3 regions of the Streptosporangium sp. NPDC023615 genome follow, and region 2 is predicted to be linked to each of the others. Evidence: predicted binding sites of a transcription regulator. Region 2 holds the regulator's gene; each other region holds the start of a gene.
The links. Region 2 encodes LexA, which represses DNA repair genes until DNA is damaged. Its sites were predicted from a motif close to TCGAACANNTGTTCGA; they were not measured.
Positions count from the first base shown of each region.

Region 1: the regulator LexA is predicted to act here: its motif matches at 2,786-2,801, upstream of AB0G16_RS19485 (DNA topoisomerase IV subunit B).
Region 3: the regulator LexA is predicted to act here: its motif matches at 2,503-2,518, upstream of ruvC (crossover junction endodeoxyribonuclease RuvC).

Region 1 is NZ_JBFABE010000025.1:75,767-85,977, reverse strand. Features, by position in the region: gene AB0G16_RS19505 (RNA polymerase sigma factor) at 1-687, shown strand, start outside; gene AB0G16_RS19500 (peroxide stress protein YaaA) at 824-1,564, opposite strand; gene AB0G16_RS19495 (GNAT family N-acetyltransferase) at 1,611-2,330, shown strand; gene AB0G16_RS19490 (hypothetical protein) at 2,348-2,578, opposite strand; gene AB0G16_RS19485 (DNA topoisomerase IV subunit B) at 2,819-4,888, shown strand; gene AB0G16_RS19480 (carbonic anhydrase) at 4,940-5,434, opposite strand; gene AB0G16_RS19475 (hypothetical protein) at 5,601-5,918, shown strand; gene AB0G16_RS19470 (VOC family protein) at 6,259-6,639, shown strand; gene AB0G16_RS19465 (DNA topoisomerase IV subunit A) at 7,113-9,620, opposite strand; gene AB0G16_RS19460 (GNAT family N-acetyltransferase) at 9,902-10,211, opposite strand, start outside.
Region 2 is NZ_JBFABE010000054.1:19,956-30,166, forward strand. Features, by position in the region: gene AB0G16_RS28840 (hypothetical protein) at 142-297, shown strand; gene AB0G16_RS28845 (AlkA N-terminal domain-containing protein) at 426-1,334, shown strand; gene AB0G16_RS28850 (hypothetical protein) at 1,626-1,886, opposite strand; gene AB0G16_RS28855 (vitamin B12-dependent ribonucleotide reductase) at 2,221-5,070, opposite strand; gene nrdR (transcriptional regulator NrdR) at 5,156-5,617, opposite strand; gene AB0G16_RS28865 (hypothetical protein) at 6,047-6,211, opposite strand; gene lexA (transcriptional repressor LexA) at 7,149-7,859, shown strand; gene leuS (leucine--tRNA ligase) at 8,348-10,211, opposite strand, start outside.
Region 3 is NZ_JBFABE010000027.1:36,373-46,583, reverse strand. Features, by position in the region: gene ruvB (Holliday junction branch migration DNA helicase RuvB) at 143-1,198, opposite strand; gene ruvA (Holliday junction branch migration protein RuvA) at 1,233-1,853, opposite strand; gene ruvC (crossover junction endodeoxyribonuclease RuvC) at 1,850-2,470, opposite strand; gene AB0G16_RS20185 (cation:proton antiporter) at 2,716-4,164, opposite strand; gene AB0G16_RS20180 (YebC/PmpR family DNA-binding transcriptional regulator) at 4,247-4,999, opposite strand; gene pdxT (pyridoxal 5'-phosphate synthase glutaminase subunit PdxT) at 5,003-5,593, opposite strand; gene pdxS (pyridoxal 5'-phosphate synthase lyase subunit PdxS) at 5,787-6,701, opposite strand; gene AB0G16_RS20165 (DUF3048 domain-containing protein) at 6,855-7,871, opposite strand; gene AB0G16_RS20160 (hypothetical protein) at 7,978-8,514, opposite strand; partial or broken gene AB0G16_RS20155 (glycosyltransferase family 4 protein) at 8,748-9,839, opposite strand; gene AB0G16_RS20150 (phosphatidylinositol mannoside acyltransferase) at 9,836-10,211, opposite strand, start outside.

The DNA of each region.
Region 1 (10,211 bases), on a different contig from region 2:
CGCCTGGTGGTCTCGCTGGCCAAGCGCTACACCGGCCGCGGCATGCTCTTCCTGGACCTGATCCAGGAGGGCAACCTGGGCCTGATCCGCGCCGTCGAGAAGTTCGACTACACCAAGGGCTACAAGTTCTCCACGTACGCCACCTGGTGGATCCGGCAGGCGATCACCCGGGCCATGGCGGACCAGGCGCGGACCATCCGCATCCCGGTCCACATGGTCGAAGTGATCAACAAGCTGGCCCGCGTCCAGCGGCAGATGCTCCAGGACCTCGGGCGCGAGCCCACCCCGGAGGAGCTGGCCCGCGAGCTCGACATGACCCCCGAGAAGGTCGTCGAGGTCCAGAAGTACGGGCGGGAGCCGATCTCCCTGCACACCCCGCTGGGTGAGGAGGGCGACAGCGAGTTCGGCGACCTCATCGAGGACTCCGAGGCCATCGTCCCGGCCGACGCGGTCAGCTTCACGCTCCTGCAGGAGCAGCTCCACTCCGTTCTGGACACGCTGTCCGAGCGCGAGGCGGGCGTGGTCTCGATGCGCTTCGGCCTGACCGACGGCCAGCCGAAGACGCTGGACGAGATCGGCAAGGTCTACGGGGTGACGCGCGAGCGCATCCGGCAGATCGAGTCCAAGACCATGTCCAAGCTCCGCCACCCGTCCCGGTCGCAGGTCCTGCGCGACTACCTCGACTAGGGGCGACCCGGCACGATCCGATCCGTGAGACCCGAAGGCCCGCGCCGCCCGGCGCGGGCCTTCGGGCGTCCACCGGGCGTCGACGCGGGTGTGACGGCCGACGACGTGCCGGCGGTAGGCCCGGTAGGCCCGGGGGTCACACCATGACGTCGAGCGTCCAGGACCCGCCCTTCGCGGGTGCCGCGCCGAGGGCGACCGAGTGGCCGAGATGGTCCAGCGCCTTCGCGAGCTCCTCGGGGCTCTCGGGGGCCACGCCCCCCTCCAGCAGGGAGCGGGCGATCACCCCGCGAGTGGCCTTGGCCATGTGGCTGACCACCTTGCCCTGCCGGAGCACCCGTACCGCCACCCCCCTGGCGCCCGGCCGCCAGGCCGCGGCGTAGGTGCTGGAGCGCAGGTCCACCACCAGTCCCGGCTCGGCGTCGAGCAGGGGGGTGATCCGCGGGCGCCAGAAGGCGCCCAGCCCGCCGAGCGGAGGCAGCCGCACCGCCATGGACAGCCGGTAGGGCGGCACGCGGTCACCGATCCGCAACACGCCCCACAGGCCGGAGAAGATCACCAGGCTCTCCGCCGCCCGGGCCGCCGCCTCCGGGGAGAGCGAGGCCAGGCCGAGGTTGTCGTAGAGCACCCCGGTGTACAGGTCGGCCGCGGCCAGGGTGGGCGCGGTCCGCAGGAGCAGGTTCCTGGCGATCTCGCCGGCCGTTCCCGGGGACAGTCCGAGCACCTCCGCGGCCACCTCCCGCTCGCACAGGGCGGTGAGCGCCTCCAGCACGTCCTGCCTGGCCGGGGTGAGGGCGGGAAAGCTCAGCCGGGCCGGCTCAAGGGCCGGGCCGTCACCGCACGAGGCCTTTCCCTCGGACGGTGGCAGCAGAATCAGCACGGTTGCCGAGCATAGTGCGGCGACCGGGGGGTTAGGATCCTTCATCATGATCGATGGGGGCTTCGACCGGCTGGTCGACCAGGCATGGCCCGCGATCCACCGTGTGGACGTGGACGGCTGGGTCCTGCGCGCCTCGGGCGGGGTGACCAAACGGGCGAACTCCGTCCTGCCGCTCGGTGAGCAGGACGATCTCCGGGCGGCCGTGGAGCGGGCGGAGGGGTTCTACGCCGATCGGGGCCTGCCGTGCGCCTTCTCGATCGGAGGTGGCGCCACGCCGGGCCTGGACGCGATGCTGGAGGCGCGCGGCTACCGGACGGTGGACCCCACACTGGTCATGACCGCGGGCCTGCCGCAGGGCGGGGCCCGGGAGTCCGGGATCGAGTTCGCCGAGGCGCCCTCACGGGCCTGGCTGGACACCTGGTGGAGCGTGGACGGCAGGAGCGGCGCCGACGGCCTGGAGACGGCCGCGCGCATCCTCACCGGAGTGCCCGCCACGTACGCCTCGTTCGGCCGCGAGGCCGTGGGACGAGGCGTCAGGCAGGGCGAGTGGTTCGGGATCTACTCCATGGCCGTGCTGCCGCGGGAGCGGCGTCGCGGACATGGGACGAGGGTGTTGCGTGCCCTGCTCTCGCACGCGCGAGAGCGGCGGGAACAGGGCACACAGCGGGCATATTTAGTCGTGGTGGAGTCGAACACCGCTGCCAGGACGCTCTACGAGCGTCATGGCTTCACGGTGACGGGCCGATATCACTACCGGGTCCGATGATGACCCCGTCCGTTGGGTTACCGTTCGTCGTTGCCTGCCGGTGCCGAGGTGTCGCTGAGACGCGCGGACTCATCCTGGATGATGGCGCCCTTGTCTCTCAGCACTGCCACGTGCTGACGCCCGTGGTGGGCGCAGAAGAGCAGCTCCCCACCTACGGGCAGGGTCGCGCGGATGTAAGCCTGGGCGCCACACCGGTCACAGCGGTCCGCAGCGGTCAGCTGCTTGGCGGGGGCGAGGGTTCCAGTCACGTATCGCCTTTCAGGTCATCCCCTGAGGTGGAGGATCTGGCGCAGTCACTTGAGAGAACATCTAACCCGATACGAACGTTCCCAACCGACCCCCTGCTACGCCCAGAGCGGAAAGTGACCGACAGTGACGATGACCACGCCGGACGTGACACCGGCGCCCGCCGAGGGGCGGACCTGTACCCGCTCCCGCGCGAAGAACGGTAAGCTGCGCACACGTGTTCGACAGACGGGGAGTGGGGCGTGACCGCAGTTAGCGCGGAGACGGGTTATACGGCCCGCCACCTGTCGGTGCTGGAGGGTCTGGAAGCCGTCCGCAAACGTCCGGGCATGTACATCGGCTCCACCGACAGCCGCGGTCTCATGCACTGCCTCTGGGAGATCGTGGACAACGGGGTCGACGAGGCCCTGGCGGGCCACTGCACCCGCATCGAGGTCGAGCTGCACGCCGACGGCTCGATCGAGGTCCGCGACAACGGCCGGGGCATCCCGGTGGACGTCGAGCCCAAGAGCGGCCTGGCGGGCGTCGAGCTCGTCTACACGAAGCTGCACGCCGGCGGGAAGTTCGGCGGCGGCTCCTACGGCGCCTCGGGCGGCCTGCACGGCGTCGGCGCCTCCGTCGTCAACGCCCTGTCCTCGCGGCTGGACGTCGAGGTCGACCGGGGCGGCAGGATCCACGAGATCAGTTTCCGCAGGGGCGTGCCGGGCGTCTTCGACGGCGACGGGCCCAAGGCGAAGTTCAAGAAGAAGTCCGGGCTCCGCGACGGCGGCCCGGCCGCGAGGAACGTCACCGGCACCCGGGTGCGCTTCTGGGTCGACCACCAGATCTTCCTGCCCGAGGCCGAGGTCTCCCTCGACGAGATCCACGTCCGCCTCCGCCAGACCGCGTTCCTGGTGCCGGGCCTGACCCTGTCCGTGCGCGACAGCCGCGGCGAGGAGCCCGTCGAGGAGGAGTTCCGCTTCGACGGCGGGATCTCGGAGTTCACCGAGTTCCTCGCCCGCGACGAGCCCGTCTGCGACGTGCTCCGCCTGCAGGGCACGGGCCACTTCCACGAGACCGTCCCGGTCCTCGACGACCTGGGGCACATGACCCCGACCGAGGTCCAGCGCGAGCTCACCGTGGACGTGGCGGTGCGCTGGGGCAAGGGCTACGACAACACCGTCCGCTCCTTCGTCAACGTGATCGCCACCCCCAAGGGCGGCACCCACGTCAACGGTTTCGAGCGCGCGCTCGTCCGCACGCTGAACGAGCAGCTGCGCGAGACCCGGCTGCTCAAGAACGGCGACGCCCCGGTCACCCGGGAGGACATCATGGAGGGGCTCACCGCGGTGGTGACCGTCCGGGTGCCCGAGCCGCAGTTCGAGGGACAGACCAAGGAGGTCCTGGGCACCTCCGCGGCCTCCCGGATCGTCGCCCACGTCGTCTCGCGCGAGCTCAAGGAACTGCTCGCCAACCCGCCGCGCAACGCCAAGCTCCAGCTCCGCGCGGTCCTGGAGAAGATCGTCGCGGCGGCCAAGGCCCGCATCGCCGCCCGTGAGCACCGCGACAACCAGCGCCGCAAGACCGCCCTGGAGAACTCGGCGCTCCCGGCCAAGCTGGTCGACTGCCGAAGCGACGAGGTGGACCGCAGCGAGCTGTTCATCGTCGAGGGCGACTCGGCCCTGGGCACCGCCCGCGCGGCCCGCGACTCGGAGTTCCAGGCGCTGCTGCCGATCCGGGGCAAGATCCTGAACGTGCAGAAGGCCTCGGTCGCGGACATGCTCAAGAACGCCGAGTGCGCCGCGATCATCCAGGTCATCGGCGCGGGATCCGGCCGCTCCTTCGACATCAAGGCCGCCCGGTACGGCAAGGTCATCCTGATGGCCGACGCCGACGTCGACGGGGCGCACATCCGCTGCCTGCTGCTGACCCTGTTCCACCGCTACATGAGGCCGATGGTCGAGGCGGGGCGGGTCTTCGCGGCCGTGCCGCCGCTGCACCGGATCGAGGTCACCAACCCCGGCCGCGGGGACAGGTACGTCTACTGCTACTCCGACGCCGAGCTGCAGCGCGTGCTGCGCGGCCTGGAGAAGCGGGGCAAGCGCTGGAAGGACCCGATCCAGCGCTACAAGGGCCTGGGGGAGATGGACGCCGACCAGCTGGCCGAGACGACCATGGAGCCCCGGCACCGCACCCTGCGCCGGGTCCGCATCCAGGACATCGAGGAGGCCGAGCGCATCTTCGCCCTCCTGATGGGCAGCGACGTGGCCCCCCGCCGGGAGTTCATCGTCGGCAGCGCCGCCGAGGTCGACCGCGACCACATCGACGCGTAGACCCGGCGCCCCGCCCCGGACGGGCGGACGCCGGGTCCCGGCGCCGGTGCCTCAGACGTCGATCGGCATCAGCTTTCCGGTGCGCACGTCGTAGATCGCCCCGCCCACCGGCATGCCGGCCGGGAGGAACGGGCTGGTCCTGATCCGGGTGAGGTCGTGACGCAGCGCCGCGTCCTGGTCGGGGACGGTGTGGAAGTCCAGGCTGCGGGTGTCGACCCCGCGCCGGGCGGCGATCGCGTGCACCTCGTCGTCGGTGACCTTGGTCATGCCACAGTCGGTGTGCGGCATGACCATCACCCGTTCCACCGCCAGCAGGTTGACGGCCAGGACGAGTGTACGCAGCACGTCGTCGGTCACCCGGGCGCCGGCATTGCGAAGGATCTTGGCGTCGCCCGGCTTGAGGCCGAACACCCCCAGCGGATCGATGCGCGAGTCCATGCAGGTGACCACCGCGAGACCGCGCGCGGCCTTACCGGTCAGCTCGGCGTCGGTGAACGTGGCGGAGAACTCCTCGTTGGCGGCCAGCAGGTCGTCGAAGTCACTCACGTACGCATCCCTCGGTCGTTGGAATCAACGGATCAATGATGCTTCATTCCCGTTTCACGATTGTTTCCGGGCCTGTATCGAGTGACGACTTGACCAAGATCCCACCATCGCCCGTCACTTCCGGTGATGATGTCGTCACCCGACGTCCGACGAGTGTGGAGAGGTAATGCGCAGGACCGAATCGCTGGCCGACTATCTCCGTGACCAGGGCAGACGCAAGCTGGACCGGGTCGAGGCCAGGGACGGGGGGCGCAACGCGCGCTCGGCACTGGCCCTGCTCGACGCGGCGGTCTACACCCGATCCCTGGAGGACGACGATCCGTTCATACGGCTCCTGGTGGAGGCGGGATGCTTCGGCCCCGACGGGGACGGCGCCTTCGGCCCGACGGACCGGGTCGCCAAGGTCGTCCGCTTCTGGGAGGCGGGTGAGCCCTGGCAGTTGCTGATGGCGATCCGGTTCGCGCTCCAGGGCGCGCTCACCTGAGGCCGGCGATCGAATGCCCCACCACACCACCCGGCCGGACGCCCGCGACCGAACGCGCCGAGCCCGTCGTGACCCTCGTGCCCGCCGCGACCGTCGCGTTCACCGCGTTCACCGCGTTCACGGGAGCCTTTCGCGGGCGTGGACCCCGGGCCGGAGCGATCACCCGGGTACGACACCGGGTTTGAGGTGGTGCGCCGGGGAAACACGAAGCCGGGCCGGGGGCGTGACCGGCCGGAGCGGGCCGGAGCGCCCGGCGCCCACCGGGACCGGGCGGCTGGACACCGCCGAGGTTTCCGGTAGAAGTATCGAACATCTCGTCGATGCCGAAGCAGGAGGAAGTGTGAGCATCGCGCAATTCAGGTCTATCGTTCTGGACTGCCCGGACCCCAAGCGGCTGGCCGACTTCTACGGTGCCCTGCTGGGCTGGAAGGTCGACGACAGCCGGGACGACTGGGTGGTGGTCACCGGCGACGGTCCCGGACGGCTCTGCTTCCAGCTCGCCCCCGACCACCGGCCGCCCGACTGGCCGGGCAACGAGAGGCCGCAGCAGTTCCACCTGGACCTGACCGTCGATGACCTCGACGAGGCCGAGAAGGTCGCCCTGGAGCTGGGAGCGGTCAAGCACTCCCACCAGCCGGCCGAGCAGGAGGAGGACGGAGAGGGGGATTTCCGGGTCTTTCTCGACCCCGCCGGGCATCCGTTCTGCTTCTGCGTGGATTGACCGTCCTGAGGGATCTCAGGGCCGTCCGGGGCCGCTCCGGACGGCCCTGTGTCGCTTTCCACGGCCTTTTCGGCCGAGCCCGTCCTCGGACAGCCGCGCCGAGCCGACCGGAAGCCGCGCCGAGCCGGCGGACCCGGGACGGGCACGGGGACGGCCGCCCCGAGGGGCGCGGACCGGCGGTGGGCCTTCCGGCGGAACACGGAAGGCCCGGCCACCGGCGGGACGGGAAGGGCCTCACCCTCCGGCGGAACCGAAGGACCCTGCCCCCGGCGGAACGGAGGACCTACCACCGGTAGGTCCTGAAGGTGCCGTCCTCGGCGGTTCCCGGGAGGTCCCACCGCCGGCGAATCCCGAAGGTCCCACCCCCGGCGGGTCGCGAAGGCCCCCGGCGGCTGCGGAGGGTTCGCTCCGGCCGGACCGGGAGATCGCTCTCCGGCCGGAGCGGAAGGCCCGCCTCCCGCGGGCCCGGACGGTCAGTCCCCGGCGGGAGCGGGTGAGCCGGAGCGCTCCTCGCGGGACTCCCGGGGCCCGCCCGCGCCGAGGGCGCCGCCCACGGCCGAGACGGTGTGGGTGAGCCGGAGCCCCGAGCCGTCGCGGCGGCCCAGCTCCTCGGGGAGCGGCACGGGCTTGCCCACGGCCGAGGCGGCGCGGACCGGGGCCGGCCCCGCCCAGGCGAGCAGCAGGACGTCCTCGCCCTTGAGGAAGCGCTGCACGCGGACGCCGCCGGTGCCCCGGCCCTTGGCCGGGTACTCGGCGAAGTCGGAGATCTTGGCCCCGCCGACCTGGGTGCCGGGCAGCGCGGTCGACGAACCGGCGATCGTCACGACCCGCGACTCACGGGTGGGATCGACCGCGCCGAACCAGATCACCGTGGCTCCGCCGTCCAGCCGGATGCCGGCCATGCCGCCCGCCGGCCGGCCCTGCGGCCGGACGACCGAGGCGGGATAGCGCAGCAACTGGGCCTCGGAGGTGATGAAGACCAGGTCGTCCTCCTCGCTGGTCAGCTCCACCGCGCCGACCACGCTGTCACCCTCCTTGAGGCCGATGACCTCGAAGTCGTCGCGGTTGGCGGGATAGTCCGGCACGACCCTCTTGACCACGCCCTGGGCCGTGCCCAGCGCCAGGCCGGGCCCGTCGGGATCGAGGGAGCCGAGCCCGACGACCGTCTCGCCGGGGTTGAAGGTGACGTACTCCGCGACGGGATGGCCGCCCGACAGCGAGGGCGGGTTGGCCGAGCGGGGCAGTGTGGGCAGGTCGACCACCTGGACCCGGATCATCCGCCCCTGGTTGGTGACCACGCCCACCTCACCCCTGACCGTGCTCCGCACGGCGGAGAGCAGCACGTCGTGGGCCGAGCGGTCGCCGTCGGCGGCCAGCGGGGAGTCGTCGTGCGTGCGGGCCAGCAGACCGGTGGAGGAGAACAGCACCAGGCACGGGTCGTCGGCCACCTCCAGCGGGACCGAGACGTTCCTGGTCACCCCGGATGCCTCCAGCAGCACCGTGCGGCGCGGGGTGCCGTAGGTCTTGGAGACCTGGGCCAGCTCGTCGGAGACGACCTTGCGCAGCCGGTCGTCGGAGGACAGGATCGCGGTCAGCTCGGCGATCTCGTCGCGCAGGGTCTCGCTCTCCCGGTCCAGCTCCAGCTTGTCGTAGCGGGTCAGCCGGCGCAGCGGGGTGTCCAGGATGTAGTTGGCCTGGATCTCCGACAGGTCGAAGACCTCCCGCAGGCGCTCGCGGGCCTGGGCGGAGTCGTCCGAGGAGCGGATCACTCCGATGACCTCGTCGATGTTGAGCAGGGCCACGATGAGGCCCTCGACGAGGTGCAGGCGCTCCTCGCGCCTGCGCCTGCGGTACAGCGAGCGGCGGCGGACCACGTCGATGCGGTGGTCGACGTAGACCTGGAGAAGCTCGCGAAGGCCCAGCGTGCGCGGCTGGCCGTCGACCAGCGCCACGTTGTTGATGCCGAAGGTCTCCTCCATCGGCGTGAGCCGGTAGAGCTCCTCCAGCACGGCCTCGGGGATGAAGCCGTTCTTGATCTCGATGACCAGGCTGAGGCCCTTGTGCCGGTCGCTGAGGTCCTTGAGGTCGGAGATGCCCTGGAGCTTCTTGGCGGTGACCAGCTCCCGGATCTTGGTGACCACGCGCTCGGGGCCGACGTTGAAGGGCAGCTCGGTGACGACGATGCCCTTGCGCCGGGGACTGACCTGCTCGACGGCGCACTTGGCGCGCATCCGGAACGTGCCCCGGCCCTTGGCGTACGCGTCCCGGACGCCGTCCAGGCCGATGATCGTGCCGCCGGTGGGCAGGTCGGGGCCGGGCACGAAGCGCATCAGGTCGTCGAGCGTCGCCTCCGGCTTCTTGATCAGGTGACGGGCGGCGGCGATCACCTCGACGAGGTTGTGCGGCGCCATGTTGGTGGCCATGCCGACCGCGATGCCGGTCGCCCCGTTGACCAGCAGGTTGGGGAACGCCGACGGCATGACCGTGGGCTCGGTCTCCTGGCCGTCGTAGTTGGGCTTGAAGTCGACGGTGTCCTCGTCGATCGACTGCACCATGGCCATGGCCGCCGAGGCCAGCCGCGCCTCGGTGTAGCGCATCGCGGCGGGAAGGTCGTCCGGCGAGCCGAAGTTGCCGTGCCCGTCGATGAGCGGCAGGCGCATCGAGAACGGCTGGGCCATCCGGACCAGCGCGTCGTAGATGGCGGTGTCGCCGTGCGGGTGGAGTTTGCCCATCACGTCGCCGACGACGCGCGAGGACTTCACGTGCCCCCGGTCGGGCCGCAGGCCCATCTCGCTCATCGAGTAGAGGATGCGCCGCTGGACCGGTTTGAGGCCGTCCCTGGCGTCGGGCAGCGCACGCTGGTAGATGACCGAATACGCGTACTCGAGGAAGCTGGTGCGCATCTCGGTGGAAACGTCGATGTCGACGATCCGCTCCTCGAAGCCCTCGTCGGTCGGGGGTGTGGTCGTCCGTCGGGCCATCTGTTTTCCTGCGCGTGCGCCCCGGCGGTCAGGCCGCGGGGGAGGCGCATCCTCCTTCTGTCTTCGTGGGCGAACCGTTGGCGCCGGCTTCCGGAGAGCACCGGGCCGGAGTGTCCGGCGGGAGACCGGCGACGGGGGCGACCGGGCATCGTACCGAGACTCGATACCATACCCAGGTCGCCCGACAGTTCCGGGTCCCGCCCGCCTCGCGGCGGGGATCTCCACGCTCCCGTGTTCCCCGGAGCGTCCCGGGGGCGTCCCTCCGCGTGGTCCGGGGCATCTCAGGGGCCGCCGGAGCCGGTCGGGGCGCCGGGACGGGGGCCCGCGCCCGGCCAGGGGCCGGGGGTCTCGCCCTCGTGCTCGTCCCCGGGCACGTTCACCCGCGTGTCGTAGACCCTGAAACCGCGGGCGAGGTAGTTGGCGAGCGCCGCCGGGCCGTCGAGGGTGCAGGTGTGCAGCCAGACCCTGCGGGTCGGCTCCCGCCCGGGCCACCGGTCGGCCAGGTCCCAGGCGCGGGCCGTAGCGGCCACGAGCAGGTGCCCGCCGAGCCCCCTGCCCATCGCCCAGGGCAGCAGCCCGAAGGAGGTGATC
Region 2 (10,211 bases):
TCCGGCCTGGACCTGCGGACTCCCTCGGGCCGCCCGCTCCCCTACTGATCCGGTCTTTACAGCAGTTTTACGGACAAGCCTGTAGACACTTCCCATAACGGAACCATCACGCCGGGGGGCTCAATGAGGAGACTGGTCGTCGTGCCACCGTACGTCGCACGGCTCAAGATCAGGGATATCCGTTCCGCGTCGCGCCGCAGGGCGCCCGGTGACGCCAAGGTCATCGACCTGGGTGCCTACACCGGCCGCAACGTGCTGCGCTTCCCACGGACGAGCGGCCCCACCTCCGCCGCCTAGATCCCACCACGAAGAAGACCCGCCCACGCGCGGGTCTTTCTGCGTTTCCGGACCCGCCCCAGGGCGGATCGGCCGGGACCCTCGGGGGCGGTGTCCCTGCCCGGACGGGCACCGGCGATGCTGGTGGCATGCGTGACGACGACGGCTCCGGCGCCCTGTCACTGCGGTTGCCGTTCCGCGCGCCGCTCTGCGCGGAGGGCCTGTTCGGGCACCTGGCCGCGACCGCCGTACCCGGGGTGGAGGAGTGGCGGGACGGCGCCTACCGCCGCACCCTGCGGCTCCCGCACGGGCACGGCATCGTCGCGCTGCGGCCGATGAGCGGGCACGTCGGCTGCCTGCTGAACCTCACCGACCCCCGCGACCTGCCCACCGCGATCGGCCTGTGCCGCGACCTGCTCGACCTGGACGCCGACCCCGCCACCGTGGACGGCCACCTCGGGGAGGACCCGGCACTGGCCCCCCTCGTGGCCGGCGCCCCCGGGCGCCGGGTGCCCCGCACGGTCGACCCGGCGGAACTGGCGGTACGCGCGGTGCTCGGCCAGCAGGTCTCCACCGCCGCCGCCCGCACGCACGCCGCCCGGCTGGTCGCCGCCCACGGCGAACCGATCTCGGACGACGCCGGAGGCCTCACCCATCTCTTCCCCACACCGGCGGCGCTGTCCTCGCTGGACCCCGCCGCCCTCGCCCTTCCCCGGGCCCGCCGCGCCACGCTCGTCGGGCTGATCTCCGCCCTGGCCTCCGGCGAGCTCGACCTCGGCCCCGGCTGCGACCGCCACCGGGCCCGCGCGCGGCTCTGCGCGCTCCCGGGATTCGGGCCGTGGACCGTCGAGACCATCGCGATGCGCGCCCTCGGCGATCCGGACGCCTTCCTCCCCACCGACCTGGGGGTCCGCGCCGCCGCCCATCGGGCGGGCCTTCCCGTCACCCCGGCCGCGCTCACCGGCCGCGCCGCCGCCTGGCGGCCCTGGCGCTCGTACGCCGTCCAGTACCTGTGGGGCAGCGGCGACCACGCCGTCAACCGGCTGCCCGCCCGCTGACCCCTGCCCCTGACCCCTGACCGCGGCGGACCCGGCGGACCTGACCGGGCCGGACGGATCCGACGCACCCGGTGAGCCCGGCGGACCGGCCGCGGGTTCTCGCGGCCCTTTTCCCGCCCGCCGGTGTGCGCCTCGGAGAGTGTCACCACCCACATGAACGGCGGGCCGGCCGGGGGGTGATCCCGGACGGCCCGCCGTCGCCTCTCCGCCGACGTCTCCTCGCCGGAGCCACGGACCTCCACTCGCGACCGGGGCCGCCGATGTCCGTTCCCGGCCGGAGACCGCGGACGTCTACTTGTCGTCGGAGTCCGACGGCGTCTGTGACAGCGCGCTGGCCGCGGCCGACTTCTCCTTCTTGGTCGAGCCGGAGTCGTTCAGCGTCTTCGCGGCGGCCGACGCCGCCTCGGAACCGGTCTCCCCCTGGCTCTGCGGAGCCTGCGACAGCGCGCTGGCCGCGGCCGACTTCTCCTTCTTCGTCGAGTCGGAGTCGTTCAGCGTCTCGGCGGCGGCCGACGCCGCCTGGGAACCGGTCTGTCCAGAGTTGCTTGACACGTTCTCACCTTTCCTCGAAGCGTGTTCGTACCGCGGCGGCGGTGGTGTCACGCGGGCTCCCGCACCCGCGTGACCTCATTGCCCGCGTCACGGCGGACGCCCGGCCCAAGGCCCGGCGCCCGTCGTCCCGGTCGGCGGTACGACGGCCTCGGGCCGACTACCCCGGTCGGCGGCCCGCAATCGAAAACCCGCAAGGCAAGGCACATCCGACATATCCAGTCGATCAGCCTCATGCCGGCCGGGACACGACCGCTCCAGGGGGTGCGTGCCCGAGTCGCATCGATGGGGGCGAGCAGGTCTCGCGCACCTGCTCGCCCGTTCGTCCCGTTCGGGATCAGCTGCAGCCGCTGGTGGAGCCGCAGCCCTCGCAGACGTAGCAGCTTCCGGCGGGGCGCATCGTGGTGCCGCAGGTCATGCAGAGCGGCGCGTCGGCGGTGCGGCCCTCGTGCGACTCCAGGGAGCCGCCCCGGCGCGGGGTCTCCACGGGCACCGCCTCGGTCTCGGGACGGACCTGCGGCTCCTCGATCGGGGCCGACGTGGCGAGCTCGGCGATGACCGCCTCGGTCTGGATCGGCGCCGGGTCCTCACCGCGCTGCTGGGCGGCGCGCTCGGAGGCGGAGAAGATGCCGAGCGCGGCGCGGTCGTCGTAGGGCAGGTGGTCCAGGGCCAGGCGGCGGAAGATGTAGTCCATCACCGAGGCCGCGATGCGCACGTCCGGGTCGTCGGTCATGCCGGCCGGGTCGAAGCGCATGTTGACGAACTTGCCCACGTACGTCTCCAGCGGCACCCCGTACTGCAGGCCGATGGAGATCGCCACCGAGAAGGCGTCCATGACGCCGGCGAGGGTCGAGCCCTGCTTGGACATCTTCAGGAAGACCTCGCCGAGGCCGTCGTCGGGGTAGGAGGAGGCGGTCATGTACCCCTTGGCCCCGCCCACGGTGAAGCGGGTGGTGGTGCTGGGGCGCTGGTTCGGCATCCGGCGGCGGGTCGGCCGGCTGATCTCCACGACCTTGATCTCCGGCTCGGCCGCGACGGCCGCCTTCTCCTCGGCCTTCCTGTCCTCGGTCTTGCGGCCCGAGGCCGACAGCGGCTGGCCGACCTTGCAGTTGTCGCGGTAGACCGCCAGGGCCTTGAGGCCGAGCTTCCAGCCCTGCATGTAGACCTGCTCGATGTCCTCGATCGTCGCGGTCTCGGGCAGGTTGACGGTCTTGGAGATGGCGCCGGACAGGAACGGCTGGGCCGCGGCCATCATCCGGACGTGGCCCATGGGGGCGATCGCGCGCTCGCCCATGGCGCAGTCGAACACCTCGTAGTGCTCGCGGCGCAGGCCTGGGGCGTCGACCACGTGGCCGTGCTCGGCGATGTACTCGACGATCGCCTCGACCTGCTCCTCCTGGTAGCCGAGCTGCCGGAGGGCGCGCGGGATCGTCTGGTTGACGATCTGCATGGAGCCGCCGCCGACGAGCTTCTTGAACTTGACCAGGGCCAGGTCGGGCTCGATGCCGGTGGTGTCGCAGTCCATCATCAGGCCGATGGTGCCGGTGGGGGCGAGCAGCGAGGCCTGCGCGTTGCGGTAACCGTTGCGCTCACCGAGCCTGAGGCACTCGGCCCACTGCCGGGAGGCCTCGCGGTGGATGGAACCGTCCATCTCCTCGAAGGTGCGCAGCGCGTCGTTGGCCTCGTTGTGCTTGCGCATGACCCGCTTGTGCGCCTCGGCGTTGCGGGCGTAGCCGTCGTACGGGCCCACGGCCGCGGCCAGCTCGGCGCTGCGGCGGTAGGAGGCGCCGGTCATCAGCGAGGTGATGGCCCCGGCCACGGCGCGGCCGCCGTCGGAGTCGTAGGCGTGGCCGGTGGCCATGAGCAGCGCGCCGAGGTTGGCGTAGCCGATGCCGAGCTGGCGGTAGGCCCGGGTGGTCTGGTCGATCTTCTCGGTGGGGAAGTCGGCGAAGGTGATGGAGACGTCCATCGCGGTGATGATCAGCTCGGTGACCTTCACGAAGTTCTCGATGTCGAAGGTGTCGTCGTCCTTCAGGAACTTCAGCAGGTTGATGCTGGCCAGGTTGCACGAGGAGTTGTCCAGGTGCAGGTACTCCGAGCAGGGGTTGCTGGCGGTGATGCGGCCCGTCTCGGGGCTGGTGTGCCAGTCGTTGATCGTGTCGTCGTACTGGACGCCGGGGTCGGCGCACTCCCAGGCGGCCTTGGCCATCTTGCGGAACAGGTCCCGGGCGTCGACGGTCTCGATGACCTCGCCGGTGAGGCGGGCGCGCAGGCCGAACTCCTCGCCCTTCTCCACCGCGCGCATGAACTCGTCGGAGACGCGCACGGAGTTGTTGGCGTTCTGGTACTGGACGGAGACGATGTCCTTGCCGCCCAGGTCCATGTCGAACCCGGCGTCGCGCAGGGCGCGGACCTTGTCCTCCTCGCGGGCCTTGGTCTCGACGAACTCCTCGATGTCGGGGTGGTCGACGTCGAGGACGACCATCTTGGCGGCCCGGCGGGTCGCGCCCCCGGACTTGATGGTGCCCGCGGAGGCGTCCGCGCCGCGCATGAAGGAGACCGGGCCGCTGGCGGTGCCGCCGCTGGAGAGCAGTTCCTTGGAGGAGCGGATCCGGGAGAGGTTCACGCCGGAGCCCGAACCGCCCTTGAAGATCACACCCTCTTCCTTGTACCAGTCGAGGATGGACTCCATCTGGTCGTCGACGGCCAGGATGAAGCAGGCGCTCACCTGCTGGGGCGAGGCGGTGCCGACGTTGAACCAGACCGGCGAGTTGAAGCTGAAGACCTGGTTGACCAGGGCGTGCTTGAGCTCGTGGTCGAAGATCTCGGCGTCCTCGTCGGTGGCGAAGTAGCCGTGCTCGACCGCCGTCCTGGTGTAGACGCCGACCACCCGGTCGACGAGCTGCTTGAGGCTCCACTCGCGCTGCGGGGTGCCGACCGCGCCGCGGAAGTACTTGGTGGTCACGATGTTGGCGGCGTTGACCGACCAGGAACGGGGGAACTCGACGTCGCGCTGCTCGAAGTTGACCGAGCCGTCGCGCCAGTTGGTCATGACGACGTCGCGGCGCTCCCAGGTCAGCTCGTCGTAGGGATGCACGCCCGGGGTGGTGAAGATCCGCTTCATCTTCAGGCCCTTGCGCGGACGCTTACCCCCGCGTGCCACTGTGCCGCTGACGGTCTCCGTCATGACTTTCCCCCTCCTGGGGCTCCGCAGAGCCCGCGAATCGGACCACACCAACGCGCCGTCCCAACCCCCGGCGCCGGGGTCTGTCTCACTTCTGTTCGGCGGAGCGCTCCGCCCGGAGCTGCTCGATCTCGGCCTCGAAGTCGGCCAGGGTCTCGAATCCGCGGTAGACGGAGGCGAATCGCAGGTACGCCACCTCGTCCAGTTCGCGGAGCGGGCCCAGGATGGCCAGCCCGACCTCGTGGGCCGCGATCTCGGCGCACCCGGTGGCCCGGATGCTCTCCTCGACGCGCTGGCCCAGCTGCGCCAGGGCGTCCTCGCCGACGGACCGCCCCTGGCACGCCCGCCGGACCCCGGCGATCACCTTGTCCCTGAAGAACGGTTCGGTCACGCCGCTGCGCTTGCTCACCATGAGCAGTACGGTCTCCTGCGTGGTGAACCTGCGCCCGCACTCCGGGCAGGTGCGCCTGCGGCGGATCGCGCCGCCGTCCTCGGTGGAACGGCTGTCGATGACCCGGGTGTCAGGATGACGACAGAACGGACAGTGCACGTGTGCCGCCTTCCTGACCTGCCGAAGCGGCTCACTCACCTCACCCGCCCCATGACACGCGCGGGAATACGCTCGCGCACACCTCCCGATCAGTCGAGAGGCGGTAATGGAAACACAATCTATGGTGAAGTGTTGAGGTGCAGCCACTAGATGTTGTGGTTCCAACCGTAGAAGTGCGCGACCATGAACGCAAGTTGAAAGGACCTTGCGGCGCGAAGTCGCTGATCAGCCGTTATTCCCCGGCGTGTCGCCGGTCGGCCGGAAGCGCCCCCGCCTCGCGCGTCACTCGCCTCACCCGCGTCCCGGGCGCGCGGTGAGACCGCGCGCCCGGCGGCGCTCCCCCGCGGCAGCGGGCTCCGGAGAAGATCGAGCCCGGCGCCGGACCGGAAGCCGAGCCGAAGGGCCCGCCGGGGCCCGTCGGGGGCCCGTCTACCTGGGCGGCCGCACGGGCCGCCACGGCGTGTCACCGGCGTACGCCGTGATCCGGGAGTGAACCTGCCCTCCGGCGCGCTCGGCGGCCCGCTCGCCCGCCGAGGCCACGTCGATGCGACCGCCGATCCAGAGCATCCCCAGGGCGAACAACACCAGCGCCACCGCCGCCACGATCCTGCCCCGCCGGGTGAGCCGGAGCGGCCGCCGGACCGCCCCGGAGCGGGGGGCGCCCCGCCGGAGAGCGCCGCTTCCGGACGCGCCGGGGCGGGGCCCACCGGACCGAGATCCGCCGGACCGCGAAGAGGCGGGCCGGGAAGAGGCGGGCCGGGGCGGGACGGACGCCGGGGTGCCCGACCGGGACGGGACGGGCCGGGGCGCTCCGGACCGGACCGGGGCGGCCCCCCGAGCCGTCGCCCCGGGGACGCCCGACCGGGAGGCTCCCGGCCGCCGGGCACCCTGCCGGGGAGCGCCCTGCCGGGGAGCACCCTGCCGGGGAGCACCCTGCCGGGGAACGCCCGAACGGGAGACGTCCGAACGGGAGACGTCCGAACGGGAGGAACCGGGCCGGGGGGCCTCCGCCGACCGGGACCCGTCGGCCCGGCCGGCTTCCCGGCGAGCTCCGCCGCGGCCCGGCTCGCGCACCGGCCCCGCCTCCCGGCCGGGCCGCGCCCTTCGCGCCGGCCCGGCGTCCCGGCCCGGCCCGATCTTCGGGGCCGGGCCGATCCCCGGGACCGGCCCCGCCTCCCGGCCGGGATCCGGCTCCGGCCTCGGCGGCGGCACGAGCCGCAGGCGCGGGGCACCCGGGGCACCCGGGGCACCCGGGGACCGCCGAGCCGTCCGGGGTTGTGGCGCGGACGTGGATCGCGGTGTCGTCGTGGTCGGTTTCATGGTGACCCCCATCCCCTCGACCTGGCCGAACACGTGTCGAAGAAAGATCGGCGAATCGAACACGATGTCGATCGAACTCCCGTACGATGTTGTACACCACGGCGTGGCCGATATCGAGGACATTCGAACAATTGTTTGAGTATGATCTTGGGTCGAGATATGGTCGCTGTGAGCGACGTGTTCGACACAGATCGGGAGGCGAGGAGTTCGTATGAGCCAGCACGACGAGAACGGTTCGGCCGTCAGCGACCTGGCGGTGCGAAGGCGTGACTCCCTTGGCCTCACCCCCAGGCAGCGGAAGATCCTCGAGGTGATCCGTGACTCCGTGCAGCAGCGCGGCTACCCGCCGTCCATGCGGGAGATCGGTGAGGCCGTGCAGCTCACCAGCACCTCCAGCGTGTCGCACCAGTTGACGGCTTTGCAGCGCAAGGGCTATCTGCGTCGTGACCCGCACCGTCCCCGTGCCCTGGAGGTTCGCCTTCCCGGTGAGCCCGTGCTCTGGGTGGACCCCGACTCCGACCAGGACGAGACGCCGGTCAGCCGCCCGACCGCCGCGTACGTTCCGCTCGTCGGCCGCATCGCCGCCGGTGGCCCGATCCTCGCCGAGGAGAGCATCGAGGACGTCTTCGCCCTGCCCAAGCAGCTCGTCGGCGAGGGCACGCTCTTCCTGCTCCAGGTGACCGGTGACTCGATGATCGAGGCGGCCATCGCCAACGGCGACTGGGTGGTCGTGCGTCAGCAGCCCGTGGCCGACAACGGTGACGTGGTCGCGGCGATGATCGACGGAGAGGCCACCGTCAAGACCTTCAAGCGCAGGGACGGCCATGTCTGGCTGGTCCCGCACAACCCCAACTACGACCCGATCCCCGGTGACGAGGCCACCGTGCTGGGCAAGGTTGTGGCGGTTCTGCGCAAGCTCTGAACCACGCTCCTCCCGTGTCCAAGCTCCTCCCGTGTCCACGCGCGACACGCCGGGCGAGCGATCGTCCGGCGTCGGCACGAGCGCGTCCCCGGGCGTGAACATGGACGCAGGCATGGACGCAGGCATGGACGCGGACCCGAGCACGAACGCCGGCACGGACACGAGGGCGAACGCGGACGCGGACGCGCCGACGGAGTACGACACGCCGTGGAGAAGACCACGCGCCGATGGGCGGCATCCCCGGGGATGCCGCCCATCGGCGTTGTCCGGCCTCTCGGCCGGTCCCATCGGGTCCGGCGGCGCGCACCCCCCGGGACAGGGCGCCCCCCGGGGACGGAGACACGCGGCCCTGAGCCGGGACACGTGGCCCTGAGGCCGGGACACGTCGCGTCGAGGCCGAGACACGCCCCGCCGGGGGCGCGGTCTCGGCCGTGACCGGCGCGCACACCCGACGTGGGCGCGCCGTCCCGCTTCGGGGACGTCCCGCCTCAGGGGACGATGTTGACCAGCTTGGGCGCGCGGACGATGACCTTGCGCGGCGTGCCCGACAGGAACGCCCTGATCTTCTCCGAGTTCAGGGCCAGCTCCTCCAGGTCGGTCTCGGAGATCCCCGGGGAGACCTCCAGTCTGTCGCGCACCTTGCCCGCGACCTGGACGACACAGGTGACGGAGTCCTGGACCAGCAGCGCCGGGTCGGCCACCGGCCAGCCCGCCAGCGCGACCGAGCCGGTGTGCCCCAGCCGCTCCCAGCCCTCCTCGGCCGCGTACGGCGCGACCAGCGAGAGCATGACCGCCAGGGCCTCGGCCGCCTCCCTGACGGCCGGGTCGGCGGCGCCGGGCCCGGAGTCGATGGCCCTGCGGGCCGCGCTGGTCAGTTCCATCATGCGCGCCACCGCGACGTTGAAGCGGTGGGACTCGACCAGCCTGGTGACCTCGTCGACGGTGCGGTGGACCGTCCTGCGCAGGTTCACGTCCCCGGCCGTGACGTCGGTGCCGGGGGCGGACGCCGCACCCGCCTCGGCCATGACGCGGAACGCGCGGGCCAGGAACTTCTGCGACGCCGCCGCGGAGACGTCGGCCCAGTCGATGTCCTCCTCGGGCGGACCGGCGAACAGGACGGTCAGCCGGACCGCGTCGACACCATAGGCGTCGATCTGCCGGCCCAGGTCGACGCCGTTGCCCAGTGACTTGGACATCGCCTTGCCCTCGTTGATGACCTGCCCCTGGTTCAGCAGGCGGGTGAACGGCTCGACGAAGTCGACCATGCCCATGTCGTGCAGGACCTTGGTGAAGAACCTGGAGTACAGCAGGTGCAGCACGGCGTGCTCCACGCCGCCGACGTACTGGTCGACCGGGCCCCACCTGCGCACGCCCTCGACGTCGAACGGGCCGTCCTCGTAGGACGGGTTGACGTAGCGCAGGAAGTACCACGAGGAGTCGACGAAGGTGTCCATCGTGTCGGTGTCGCGCTTGGCCGCGCCCCCGCACTTGGGGCAGGAGACGTTGACCCAGTCCTCCGCCGAGGCCAGCGGGGAGACGCCCTTGGGCGCCAGGGCCTCGCCGCGCAGGTCGGGCAGGGTGACCGGCAGCTGGTCGTCGGGGACGGGGACCTCACCGCAGTCACCGCAGTGGATGATCGGGATCGGACAGCCCCAGAAGCGCTGACGGGACAGCAGCCAGTCACGCAGCCGGAAGTTGACCGTCGACCGGCCGGTGCCGCGCTCGCCCAGCACCTCGATGATCTTCCGGATCGCGTCGGCCTTGGCCAGGCCGTCCAGCGGGCCGGAGTTGACCATGGCGCCGTCACCGGCGGTGGCCAGGCCGGTCTCGCCCGGGTCGGCCAGGCCGGTGTGCACGACCACCCGTACCGGCAGGTCGAAGGCGCGGGCGAAGTCCAGGTCACGCTGGTCGTGCGCGGGCACGGCCATGATGGCGCCGTGGCCGTAGTCGGACAGCACGTAGTCGGCCGCCCAGACCGGCATGCGCTCGCCGCTGACCGGGTTGATCGCGTACCGGCCCAGGAAGACGCCGGTCTTCTCCTTGTCGGTGGACAGCCGGTCGATGTCCGACAGCTTCGACACGGCGGCCCGGTACGCCTCGAAGGCCTCGCGCCGCTCGTCGGTGACGATCTCCTCGGCCAGCGCCGCGTCCGGGGCGACCACGAAGAAGGTCGCCCCGTACAGGGTGTCGGGGCGGGTCGTGTAGACGGTGACCGGCTCGTCCCGGCCCTCGATCACGAAGTCGACGTCGGCGCCCTCGGAGCGGCCGATCCAGTTGCGCTGCATGGCCAGCACGCGCTCGGGCCAGTTGCCCTCCAGCTGGGCCATGTCGTCCAGCAGCCGGTCGGCGTAG
Region 3 (10,211 bases), on a different contig from region 2:
AGCCGACCAAGCCTAGGAGTTTAGGCGAGCTGTTAGGAGCGCGGCAACGAGGAGACGTTCCGGCGCGCAGGGAAGTTCCCGTTTCGATACCGTCGTCATCGACCTGTGATCGATTCCGTGCGTGTTCCCCACGGTTCCCACGCTATATCTTTCCCGGCTGGTCTCCCAGGTCCACGAGGAACGAGGCGCCGAAGGCGTCCGGCGGCGGGGTCAGCCCCAGATGGGTCCAGGCGGCGGCGGTCGCGACCCGGCCGCGGGGGGTGCGGGCCAGCAGTCCCTGGCGCACCAGGAACGGCTCGGCCACCACCTCCACCGTCTCCGGCTCCTCCCCCACCGCCACCGCCAGCGTCGACAGCCCCACCGGTCCGCCGCCGAACCTGCGCAGCAGCGCCCCGAGCACCGCCCGGTCCAGCCGGTCGAGCCCTTCGGCGTCGACCTCGTAGAGGTTGAGCGCGGCCGAGGCGACGTCCCTGGTCACCACGCCGCCGGCGCGCACCTCGGCGAAGTCGCGGACCCGGCGCAGCAGGCGGTTGGCGATACGGGGCGTGCCGCGCGAGCGCCCGGCGATCTCGTGGGCCGCGTCGCCGGGCAGGGTGACGCCCAGCAGGCGGGAGGAGCGGTGCAGCACCTGCTCCAGCTCGGCGACCCCGTAGAAGTCCATGTGCGCGACGAAGCCGAAGCGGTCGCGCAGCGGCGCGGGCAGCATGCCGGCCCGGGTGGTGGCCCCGACCAGGGTGAACGGGGCGATCTCCAGGGGGATGGCGGTCGCCCCGGGCCCCTTGCCCACCACGATGTCGACGCGGAAGTCCTCCATGGCGAGGTAGAGCATCTCCTCGGCGGGCCTGGCCATCCGGTGGATCTCGTCGATGAACAGGACCTCGCCCTCCGAGAGGGTCGACAGGATCGCCGCGAGGTCGCCGGCCCGCTCCAGGGCGGGCCCCGAGGTGATCCGGAGCGGCACCGAGAGCTCGGTCGCGATGATCATGGAGAGGGTCGTCTTGCCGAGCCCGGGGCCGCCGCTCATCAGCACGTGGTCCGGCGGCCGGTTGCGCCGCAGCGCGCTCTGCAGCACCAGTGAGAGCTGCTCGCGCACCCGCGCCTGGCCGATGAACTCGTCCAGCCGCTTGGGCCGCAGCGCCGCCTCGATGTTCTGCTCGTCGCCCTCGGCGTCCGGCGACACCAGATCCCGCTCGCTCACGCCCGCCCGCCTTCCCTCGTCGCCCGCAGGACCCTCATCGCACGCTCAGCATCCGCAGGGCGGCCTTGAGCAGCGCCGCGACCTGCGGGGTGCGGCCCTCGGCCAGCGCGGTGTCGGCCTGGGGCGCGACCGCGGCGACGGCCTCGTCGGCGTCACGGGCCGAGTAGCCGAGCCCGACCAGGCCGGAGTGGACCTGGTCGCGCCAGGCGGGCACCGGGGCGTCGCCGTTGAGGGCGGCGGTGACGGCCTCCTCGGGGGTGCCGAGCTTGTCCTTGAGGTCGACGATGATCCGCTGGGCGCCCTTGGGTCCCACCCCGGGCACCCTGGTCAGCGCCTTGACGTCGGCGGCGGCCACGGCCACCCGGAGCGCGTTGGGCGTGTGCACCGCCAGCATCGCCAGCGCGACCTTGGGGCCGACCCCGCTGGCCGCCTGGAGCATCTCGAAGATGCCGCGCTCGTCGTCGGTGGCGAACCCGAAGAGCGTCAGCGACTCCTCGCGGACCACCAGCGAGGTGGCCAGCCTGGCCTCCTCGCCCTGCCGCAGCGCCGCCAGCGTCGCCGGGGTGCAGTACACCCGGACGCCGACGCCCCCGACCTCGACGACCGCCCCGTCGGGCGCGATCGCGGTCACCTGTCCCCGCACCGAGGCGATCACTTCGTGGTTCCTCTCGAGTATCCGGCCCGGCCCCGGCCGCGGAAGTAGGCGGCGGCGGTCGTTCCCCCAGGGGCGTCCGCTTCCCCCGAGGCGTCCGCGATCCTGCCGGCGGCCCTCTCCGCGGCCTGGGCCAGCCTGTTCTGGGCACCGCCCCGCCAGACGTGGCAGATCGCCAGGGCGAGCGCGTCGGCGGCGTCGGCGGGCTTGGGCATGGCGTCCAGCCGGAGCAGGCGGGTGACCATCGTGCCGACCTGCCGCTTGTCGGCCGTGCCGCTGCCGGTGATCGCGGCCTTGACCTCGGAGGGCGTGTGCAGCGCCACCGGCAGCCCCCTGCGGGAGGCGCACAGGATGGCCACCGCCGAGGCCTGCGCGGTGCCCATCACGGTCCTGAGGTTGTGCTGCGCGAAGACCCGCTCCACGGCCACCGCGTCGGGCCTGAGCTCGTCGAGCCACCGCTCGATGCCGGCCTCGATCGCCACCAGCCGGGCGCCGATCTCGTCGTCGGCGGGCGTGCGGACCACCCCGACCTTGACCAGGCTCAGCGGCGCCCCGGGGCGCCCCTCGACCGCGCCGAGCCCGCATCGGGTAAGCCCGGGATCGACCCCCATCACCCGCAGCTCGGGCACCCGCACCGACACGCCTCCGCTCGCCGAACACCTGTTCGGTGGCAGACTCTACCGCCTGGAGGCCCGCCGCGCACGGCTCTCGCGGCCCCGCCGGGGTGTCATCGGGATCGATCCCGTACGGGGTGACGCGGGGAAGATCACGTCCCGGGACGTCCGGGGAGTCAGGGGAGTCACGGGGGACCCGTGGGTGCCGGGCACCGCGCGGTGCGCCCGCGTGGGGGCACCGCGCGGGCCGGTCAGAGGTGCTGGGTGGCGGGGTCGACGTCCCGGGCGCGGCCGACCCGGTCGCGGAGCCGGTCCAGGCGGTTCATCACCGGCGTGGCCGAGATGCCGTGCACGACCAGGGAGGCCACCACGGTGAAGGCGACCACCGCCCAGAGCTCCTCGGCCGGTACGCCGAAGTCGGCCTGGCCGAGGGCGTAGGCGAGGTAGAACAGCGAGCCGATGCCCCGGATGCCGAAGAACGCGGTCGCGATGCGCTCGCGCGGCCCGGCCCTGCCGCCCAGCTCGGCCAGCCAGCCGGTCAGCGGGCGGATCACCAGGATCAGCAGCAGGCCGACGGCGGCGCCCCGCCAGGTGAGCGCGTTCAGCCCGCCGAGCGCGATGAAGCCGCCGAGCAGGACGATCAGCCAGGCCGTGAACAGCCGCTCGATCTGCTCGATGAAGCCGTGCAGCACCCCGTTGTAGCCGTGGTGACGTTCGGCGGCCCTGATCGTGCAGGCGGTCACGAACACCGCGATGAAGCCGTACCCGTGCACCAGCTCGGTCAGGCCGTAGGCCAGGAACGTCGCGGCCAGCGCCACGAACCCGTCGCGGTGCTCGGCCAGGCGGAGGTCGGAGGCGCGGGCACGGAAGAAGAGCCGTCCCAGCAGCTTGCCCATCAGCAGGCCGCCCACCACGCCGGCGCCGCACCGGTAGAGCACGTCCACCAGCGCCCACTCGCCCAGCCAGCCGGCGCCCCCGCTGACGGCCAGCGCGATCGCGGCGTACACCAGGGGGAAGGCCAGGCCGTCGTTGAGACCGGCCTCGGAGGTGAGGGTGAAGCGGACCTCGTCGTCGTCCTTCTGCGCGACGTCGTCCTTCCCCGACTCCTCGTCGCCCCCCGACTCCTCGTCGTCCCCCGGCTCCTCGGCCTTCTCCGAGCCGACGGGCCTCTCCGGCTCCTCCGGCTCCTCCGGCTTCCCGGAGTTCCCCGGCTTGCCAGGGTTCTCGGCCTCCTCGGCCTCCTCGGCCTTCTCCGAGTCGACGGGCTCGCCGACCTGCACGTCGGAGGCGAGCACCGGGTCGGTCGGCGCGAGCACGGCGCCCAGCAGCAGCGCCGCCGCCAGCGGCCAGCCGAGCAGGCCGTACGCGGCGGCGGCCACGCCGATGACGGTCAGCGGGAGCGTCCAGCCCAGCAGGCGCCAGGTCGAGGACCAGGAGCGCCGGCCGAAGGGACGGTTGATGGCCAGCCCGGCGCCCATCAGGGAGATCAGCACGCAGATCTCGGTGGCGTGCTCGACCAGGGCCCGGTGGGCGATCGGGTCGGCGTCGGGAAGGTCCAGCGGCAGGACGTACAGCAGTACGCCGCACAGCAGGCATGCCAGCGGGAGGGAGAAGGGACGTCGGTTCAGGAGCTGCGGCAGCGTGGCCGCGAGCAGGGCGGCGACACCCGCCACGGCGAAAATCAGATCAGGATTGCCCATCGTTCGCGTGATATGCCCCTGACCAGAAGGACAAACATCGCAGACAATATAAGATCAACCGAAAATCACCGTGAGGGGGCCGTCAGGCGTCCAGCTTCTCCATGACCTCGTCGGAGACGTCGAAGTTGGCCCAGACGTTCTGGACGTCGTCGCTGTCCTCCAGGGCGTCGATCAGCCTGAAGACCTTGCGGGCGCCGTCCTCGTCGAGGGGGACGTTCAACGTCGGCATGAAACCGGACTCGGCCGAGTCGTAGTCGATCCCGGCGTCCTGCAGGGCCTTGCGGACCGGGACGAGGTCGGTGGCCTCGGAGACCACCTCGAACTGGTCGCCCAGGTCGTTGACCTCCTCGGCGCCGGCGTCGAGCACCGCCGACAGCACGTCGTCCTCGCCCAGCTCACCCTTGGGGACGAGCACGACGCCCTTGCGGTTGAACATGTAGGACACCGAGCCGGGGTCGGCCAGCGAGCCGCCGTTGCGGGTCAGCGCGACGCGGACCTCGGAGGCCGCGCGGTTGCGGTTGTCGGTCAGGCACTCGATCAGCACCGCGACGCCACCGGGGGCGTACCCCTCGTACATGATCGTCTGCCAGTCGGCGCCGCCGGCCTCCAGGCCGCCGCCGCGCTTGCGGGCGCGCTCGATGTTGTCGATCGGCACCGAGTTCTTGCGCGCCTTGGTGATGGCGTCGTAGAGCGTCGGGTTACCGTCGGGGTCGGGGCCGCCCGTCCGTGCCGCCACCTCGATGTTCTTGATGAGCTTGGCGAACAGCTTGCCGCGCTTGGAGTCGAGCGCGGCCTTCTTGTGCTTCGTCGTCGCCCATTTGGAGTGGCCGGACATCGCCTAGAGCTCCCTCACCATCTCAGCGAAATATGAATGCACGCCGACATCCCCGGTGATCTCCGGGTGGAAGGACGTGGCGAGCAGCGGTCCCTGACGGACCGCGACGATCCTATCCCCAGGTTCGGCCAGCGCCAGCACTTCGACCTCCGAACCCACGGATTCCACCCAGGGGGCGCGGATGAAGACCGCCCGCATCTCCCCCCGGCCGGCGAAGTCGACGTCGGCCTCGAAGGAGTCGACCTGGCGGCCGAAGGCGTTGCGGCGGACGACCATGTCGATGCCGCCGATCGTCTGCTGGCCCTCGATCCCGTCCTCGATCCGGTCGGCCAACATGATCATCCCGGCGCAGGAGCCGTAGGCGGGCATGCCGGCCTTGATCCGCATGCGGAGCGGCTCGAGCAGCTCGAAGGTCTCGGCGAGCTTCCACATCGTGGTGGACTCCCCGCCCGGGACGACGAGGCCGTCGACCGCCTCCAGCTCCCCGGGGCGCCGCACCGCGACCGCGCGGGCGCCCACCGCCTCCAGGGCGCGCATGTGCTCGCGCACGTCGCCTTGGAGCGCGAACACGCCGATCGTGGGGGCGTTGGTCACCGGTGGTCCTTCCCGAGCGGGTGGGTGCCTCTTCAGGGTATGACCACCACCCGGATCATCCCAAAACAACTTCTTCCCGCCGGACGCGGAGGGAACGGCCCGGGGCGTGCCCACGGCCGCCGGGCCGGCTCCGGCGCTGTTCGCGTGTCCGCCGGGGGCCGGCGGGCACGCGACCGGCTCGTGCCTGGCCCGCCTACCAGCCGCGCTCGGCCAGCCGGTGCGGGGCCGGGATCTCGTCGACGTTGATCCCCACCATGGCCTCGCCCAGGCCGCGGGAGACCTTGGCGATGACGTCGGGGTCGTCGTGGAAGGTGGTGGCCTTGACGATCGCGGAGGCCCGCTCGGCCGGGTTGCCGGACTTGAAGATGCCCGAACCGACGAACACGCCCTCGGCGCCGAGCTGCATCATCATCGCGGCGTCGGCCGGGGTGGCGATGCCCCCGGCGGTGAACAGCACCACCGGCAGCTTGCCGGCCCTGGCGACCTCGGCGACCAGCTCGTACGGGGCCTGGAGCTCCTTGGCCGCGACGAACAGCTCGTCCTCGGGCAGCGAGGAGAGCCGCTTGATCTCGCCGCGGATCTTGCGCATGTGCATGGTGGCGTTGGAGACGTCGCCGGTGCCCGCCTCACCCTTGGAGCGGATCATCGCCGCGCCCTCGGTGATGCGGCGCAGCGCCTCGCCCAGGTTGGTCGCGCCGCAGACGAAGGGCACGGTGAACCGCCACTTGTCGATGTGGTTGGCGTAGTCGGCCGGGGTGAGCACCTCGGACTCGTCGATGTAGTCGACGCCGAGCGACTGCAGGACCTGGGCCTCGACGAAGTGGCCGATGCGCGCCTTGGCCATGACCGGGATCGAGACGGCGGCGATGATGCCGTCGATCATGTCGGGGTCGCTCATCCGGGAGACGCCGCCCTGGGCACGGATGTCGGCGGGCACCCGCTCGAGGGCCATGACGGCGACGGCGCCGGCGTCCTCGGCGATCTTGGCCTGCTCGGCGTTCACGACGTCCATGATGACGCCGCCCTTGAGCATCTCTGCCATGCCGCGCTTGACCCGGGCGGTTCCGGTGACGGTGGTCTCGCTGACTTCGGGCGTGCTGCTGGACACGGGCTCTACCTCACGACGTCTGGCTGCGGGTCACGGGCCGTCCCGGGGGACGGCCGCTGTCGTCTCCATCGTAGGCGCAGGGCGGGCTCTCCCCTCACACGCCACCTTGTCACTCTCGACGCGTCCCGTTGGACACCATGTAAGGGGCGCGGGTCAGGGGATGACGGGCTTGGCGGAGGCCAGCACGACCCACACCTGACCGGGGGCGAAGTTCATCGGATCCCCGGCCTCGGTGGTGAAGACCGTGCCGTCCTTCTCCGAGGGCCGTGACCAGCGGGCCTTGAACGCCCGGCCGTCGCGGAGCACGACGGCCCTGCCCTTGCCGGTGGTGTGCACCAGCGGGGTGTAGCTCTGGTTCTTGTCGTGGAACTGCGAGCGCTCGGTCCTGGTGTACTGGACGACGATCGTGGGGGCGCCGAGCTGGCCGCCCTCGGCGGCGACGTTCTTCTTGCCGTCCTGCCAGATCAGCCATCTGCCCGCGGCCTGGGACCAGACGAACCCGAAGCGCGCCGCCGGGTAGCGCACGGTGTAGGCCTTGCGCGGCGTGCCCCCTTCCGGGGCGTCCCCGAAGGTGAACCCGATGTCCTTGGCCTTGGTCGCCTTGGGCGCCCCGGCCAGCAGCCGCTTGGTCTCGGCGAAGAGGTTGTAGGGGGCGAAGCGCCCGGGCTGGCGGAAGTAGGCGCCCGGCTGGCTGCTGTCGGAGACGTCGAACAGCGGCGCCTCGGCGATGAAGGGGAGCATCTTGGTCTGCGCGCCCGAGTAGGCGAAGGCGGGCCTGCCGAACTGCGGGACGATGTGCAGGTCGGAGATCCGGGCGCTGCGGACCGGGCCGACCTTGGCCGGGAGCTTCGAGGAGAAGATCGCCATCAGCCGGGTCAGGCCCGCCTCGACCTGCTCGACGTAGACGATGTCCGCGCTCTTCAGGCCGAGCTGCGGCTTGCCCGCCGCGGTGTTCTCGATCTTCACCGCGACCACCGGCCTGCGGGCCGCGCCCGGCATGCCGGTGAAGGGGTGCGTCGGCCCGGGCTCGGGGGTCGGGGTCGCGCTGGGTTCACCGGTCGCGCCCTGGGCGTTGCCCGCCGGGGCCGGATCGTCGGACGAGCAGGCGGCGGCCGGCGCCAGCAGCGCGACTCCCGCCACCACGGCGGTGATCATCCGGGGCACCCGCACGACGCGTCTCCTCCAGCTAGGCCACTCGGCACGAACGCCAAGAGCCTACCGGTGTCCGACTTGTCAGATACTCCGGTTCATGCGCTCCTTAATCGGCATATATGGGCTATTCGGCGGCGAGGGCGGTGGGGGGCGCGTCGTCGATCTCGAAGAATTCCGGATAGGCGGTGTGCCCGGCCAGCCGCAGCGTGCGGGCCAGCCAGCGGCGCTGCGCCGTACGGGTCACGCCCACCGCGTTGTTGTAGAACCGGCGGGCGTAGAGCACCTTCGCCACCGCGGCGCCCAGCTCCTCCAGCAAGTCGGACCCGGCCCGGGTGCCGGCCAGCCGGTCCCGGAAGCGCTCCTGGTCCACGACGGCCCGCAGGGTGCGCGACAGGTCGCTCTCGGCGTGCTCGCGCTCCTCGGGACCGGCGGTGCGGGCCTCGTGGGCGGCGGCGGCCAGCACCAGGCTGGTCGCCGGGTCCAGCATCCGGGAGGCCGCCAGCTCCAGGCTGACGGCCGTGCGCCGCACCAGCGCGGCGTCCAGCGACTCGCGGGCCAGCTCCAGCCGGATGTGCAGCCGGTCCAGCCGGCCGGCCCGCCAGGAGACGTAGACGGCGAGGAGCACGACGAGCGCGCCCACCACCAGGATCGTCGTCGTCACACCCGGCCGTCCCCTTCGGCCGCCGTGCCGACCAGGGCGGCGCTCCCGGTGCTCCCGGTGCTCCCGGTGCTCCCGGTGCTCCCGCCCCCGACGATCCCGCCGATCCCGTCCGCCGCCTCGGACCCGTCCGCCCCGCCGGCCGCCGCGACCCGGTCGGCCCGGTCGGCCCGGTCACCCTGGTCGCCCTGGTCGCCTTCGTCGTCCTCCTCGACCCCGGCCGTGCTCGCCGTGCTCGCGACGGTCTCGTAGACCCGCAGCACGTCGCGGGCGACCGTCGACCAGTCGTACTTGCGCACCGCCCGCCGGGCCTCCCCCGAGAGCGTGGCCCGCCGCGCGGGGTCGTCCAGCAGGGCCGCGGCCTCGCGGGCCAGCGACGCCGCGTCGCCCGTGGTGAACAGCGCCCCGGCCCGGCCCCCGTCGAGCACCTTGGCGAAGGCCGGGATGTCGCTCGCCAGGATCGCCGCCCCCGCCGACATGGCCTCGGTCAGCACGATGCCGAAGCTCTCCCCGCCCAGGTTGGGCGCGCAGAAGACGTCCACCGTGTGGTAGGCGCGGACCTTGTCCTCCTCGCTGACCATGCCGAGCAGGCCGATCCGGTCGTGGAAGGCGGCCGGGACCCGCTCCAGCACCTCGGCGGCGTCGCCGGGCCCGGCCAGCAGCAGGCGCAGCGCCGGCCGTTCGGCGGCCAGCAGGGCGAACGCCTCCAGCAGCACCGGCAGGCCCTTGCGCGGCTCGTCCATCCGGCCCAGGAAGCCGATCACCTCGCCCTCGTCCCAGCCGGGCAGCGGCTCGCCCTCGGCGTAGCGGCCGACCGCCACCCCGTTGGGGATGAGCACGGCGTCGCCGCCCATGAACTCGACCAGGGTCTTCCTGGCCGCGTCGGAGACCGCGATCCTGCCGGTGATCTTCTCCAGCGCGCTCATGATGAGCGGCACCCCGGCCGCGAAGGAGCGGGAGTTGCCGTACGAGGCGTGGAAGGTCGCCACGATCGGCCCCCTGGCCACCCAGCAGGCGAGCAGCCCCAGCGAGGGGATGGCCGGCTCGTGCACGTGCAGCACGTCGAACCGGCCCTCGCGCACCCAGCGCCGCACCCGGTTCGCCGACAGGAACCCGAACGACATCCTGGCCACCGACCCGTTGAAGGGCACCGGGATCGCGCGGCCGGCCGAGGTGACGTACGGGGGCAGCGGCGCGTTGTCCGCCGCCGGGGAGATCACCGAGACGTGGTGGCCGTCGGCCATGAGCGCCTCGGCCAGGTCGCGGATGTGCACCTGCACGCCGCCGGGCACGTCCCAGGTGTAGGGGCAGACGATACCGATCCTCATGCCCTGGGCTCCAGGTCCTCGAGCCAGAGGCGCTGCAGCATGTGCCAGTCCTCGGGGTGCTCGGCGATGCCCTTCTCGAAGACGGTGGCCAGGCTCTGCATCGCCACGGCCACCCTCTCCTTCCTGTCGCCCTCGGCCGGGATCGCGATCTCGTCGTAGAACTGCAGCCCCCAGCCGGACTCGGTGAAGTAGGGCAGGGCCGGGATGAGCGGCACCCCGGTGTGCACGGCCAGCAGGCCGGGACCGGCGGGCATCCGGGTGGCCGAGCCGAAGAACTGCACCTGGACCCCCTTGGCGGTCAGGTCCCGTTCGGCGGGCAGCGCCACCGGCAGGCCGGCGCGCAGGCGCTGCGCCAGGGTGCCGAAGGTGTGG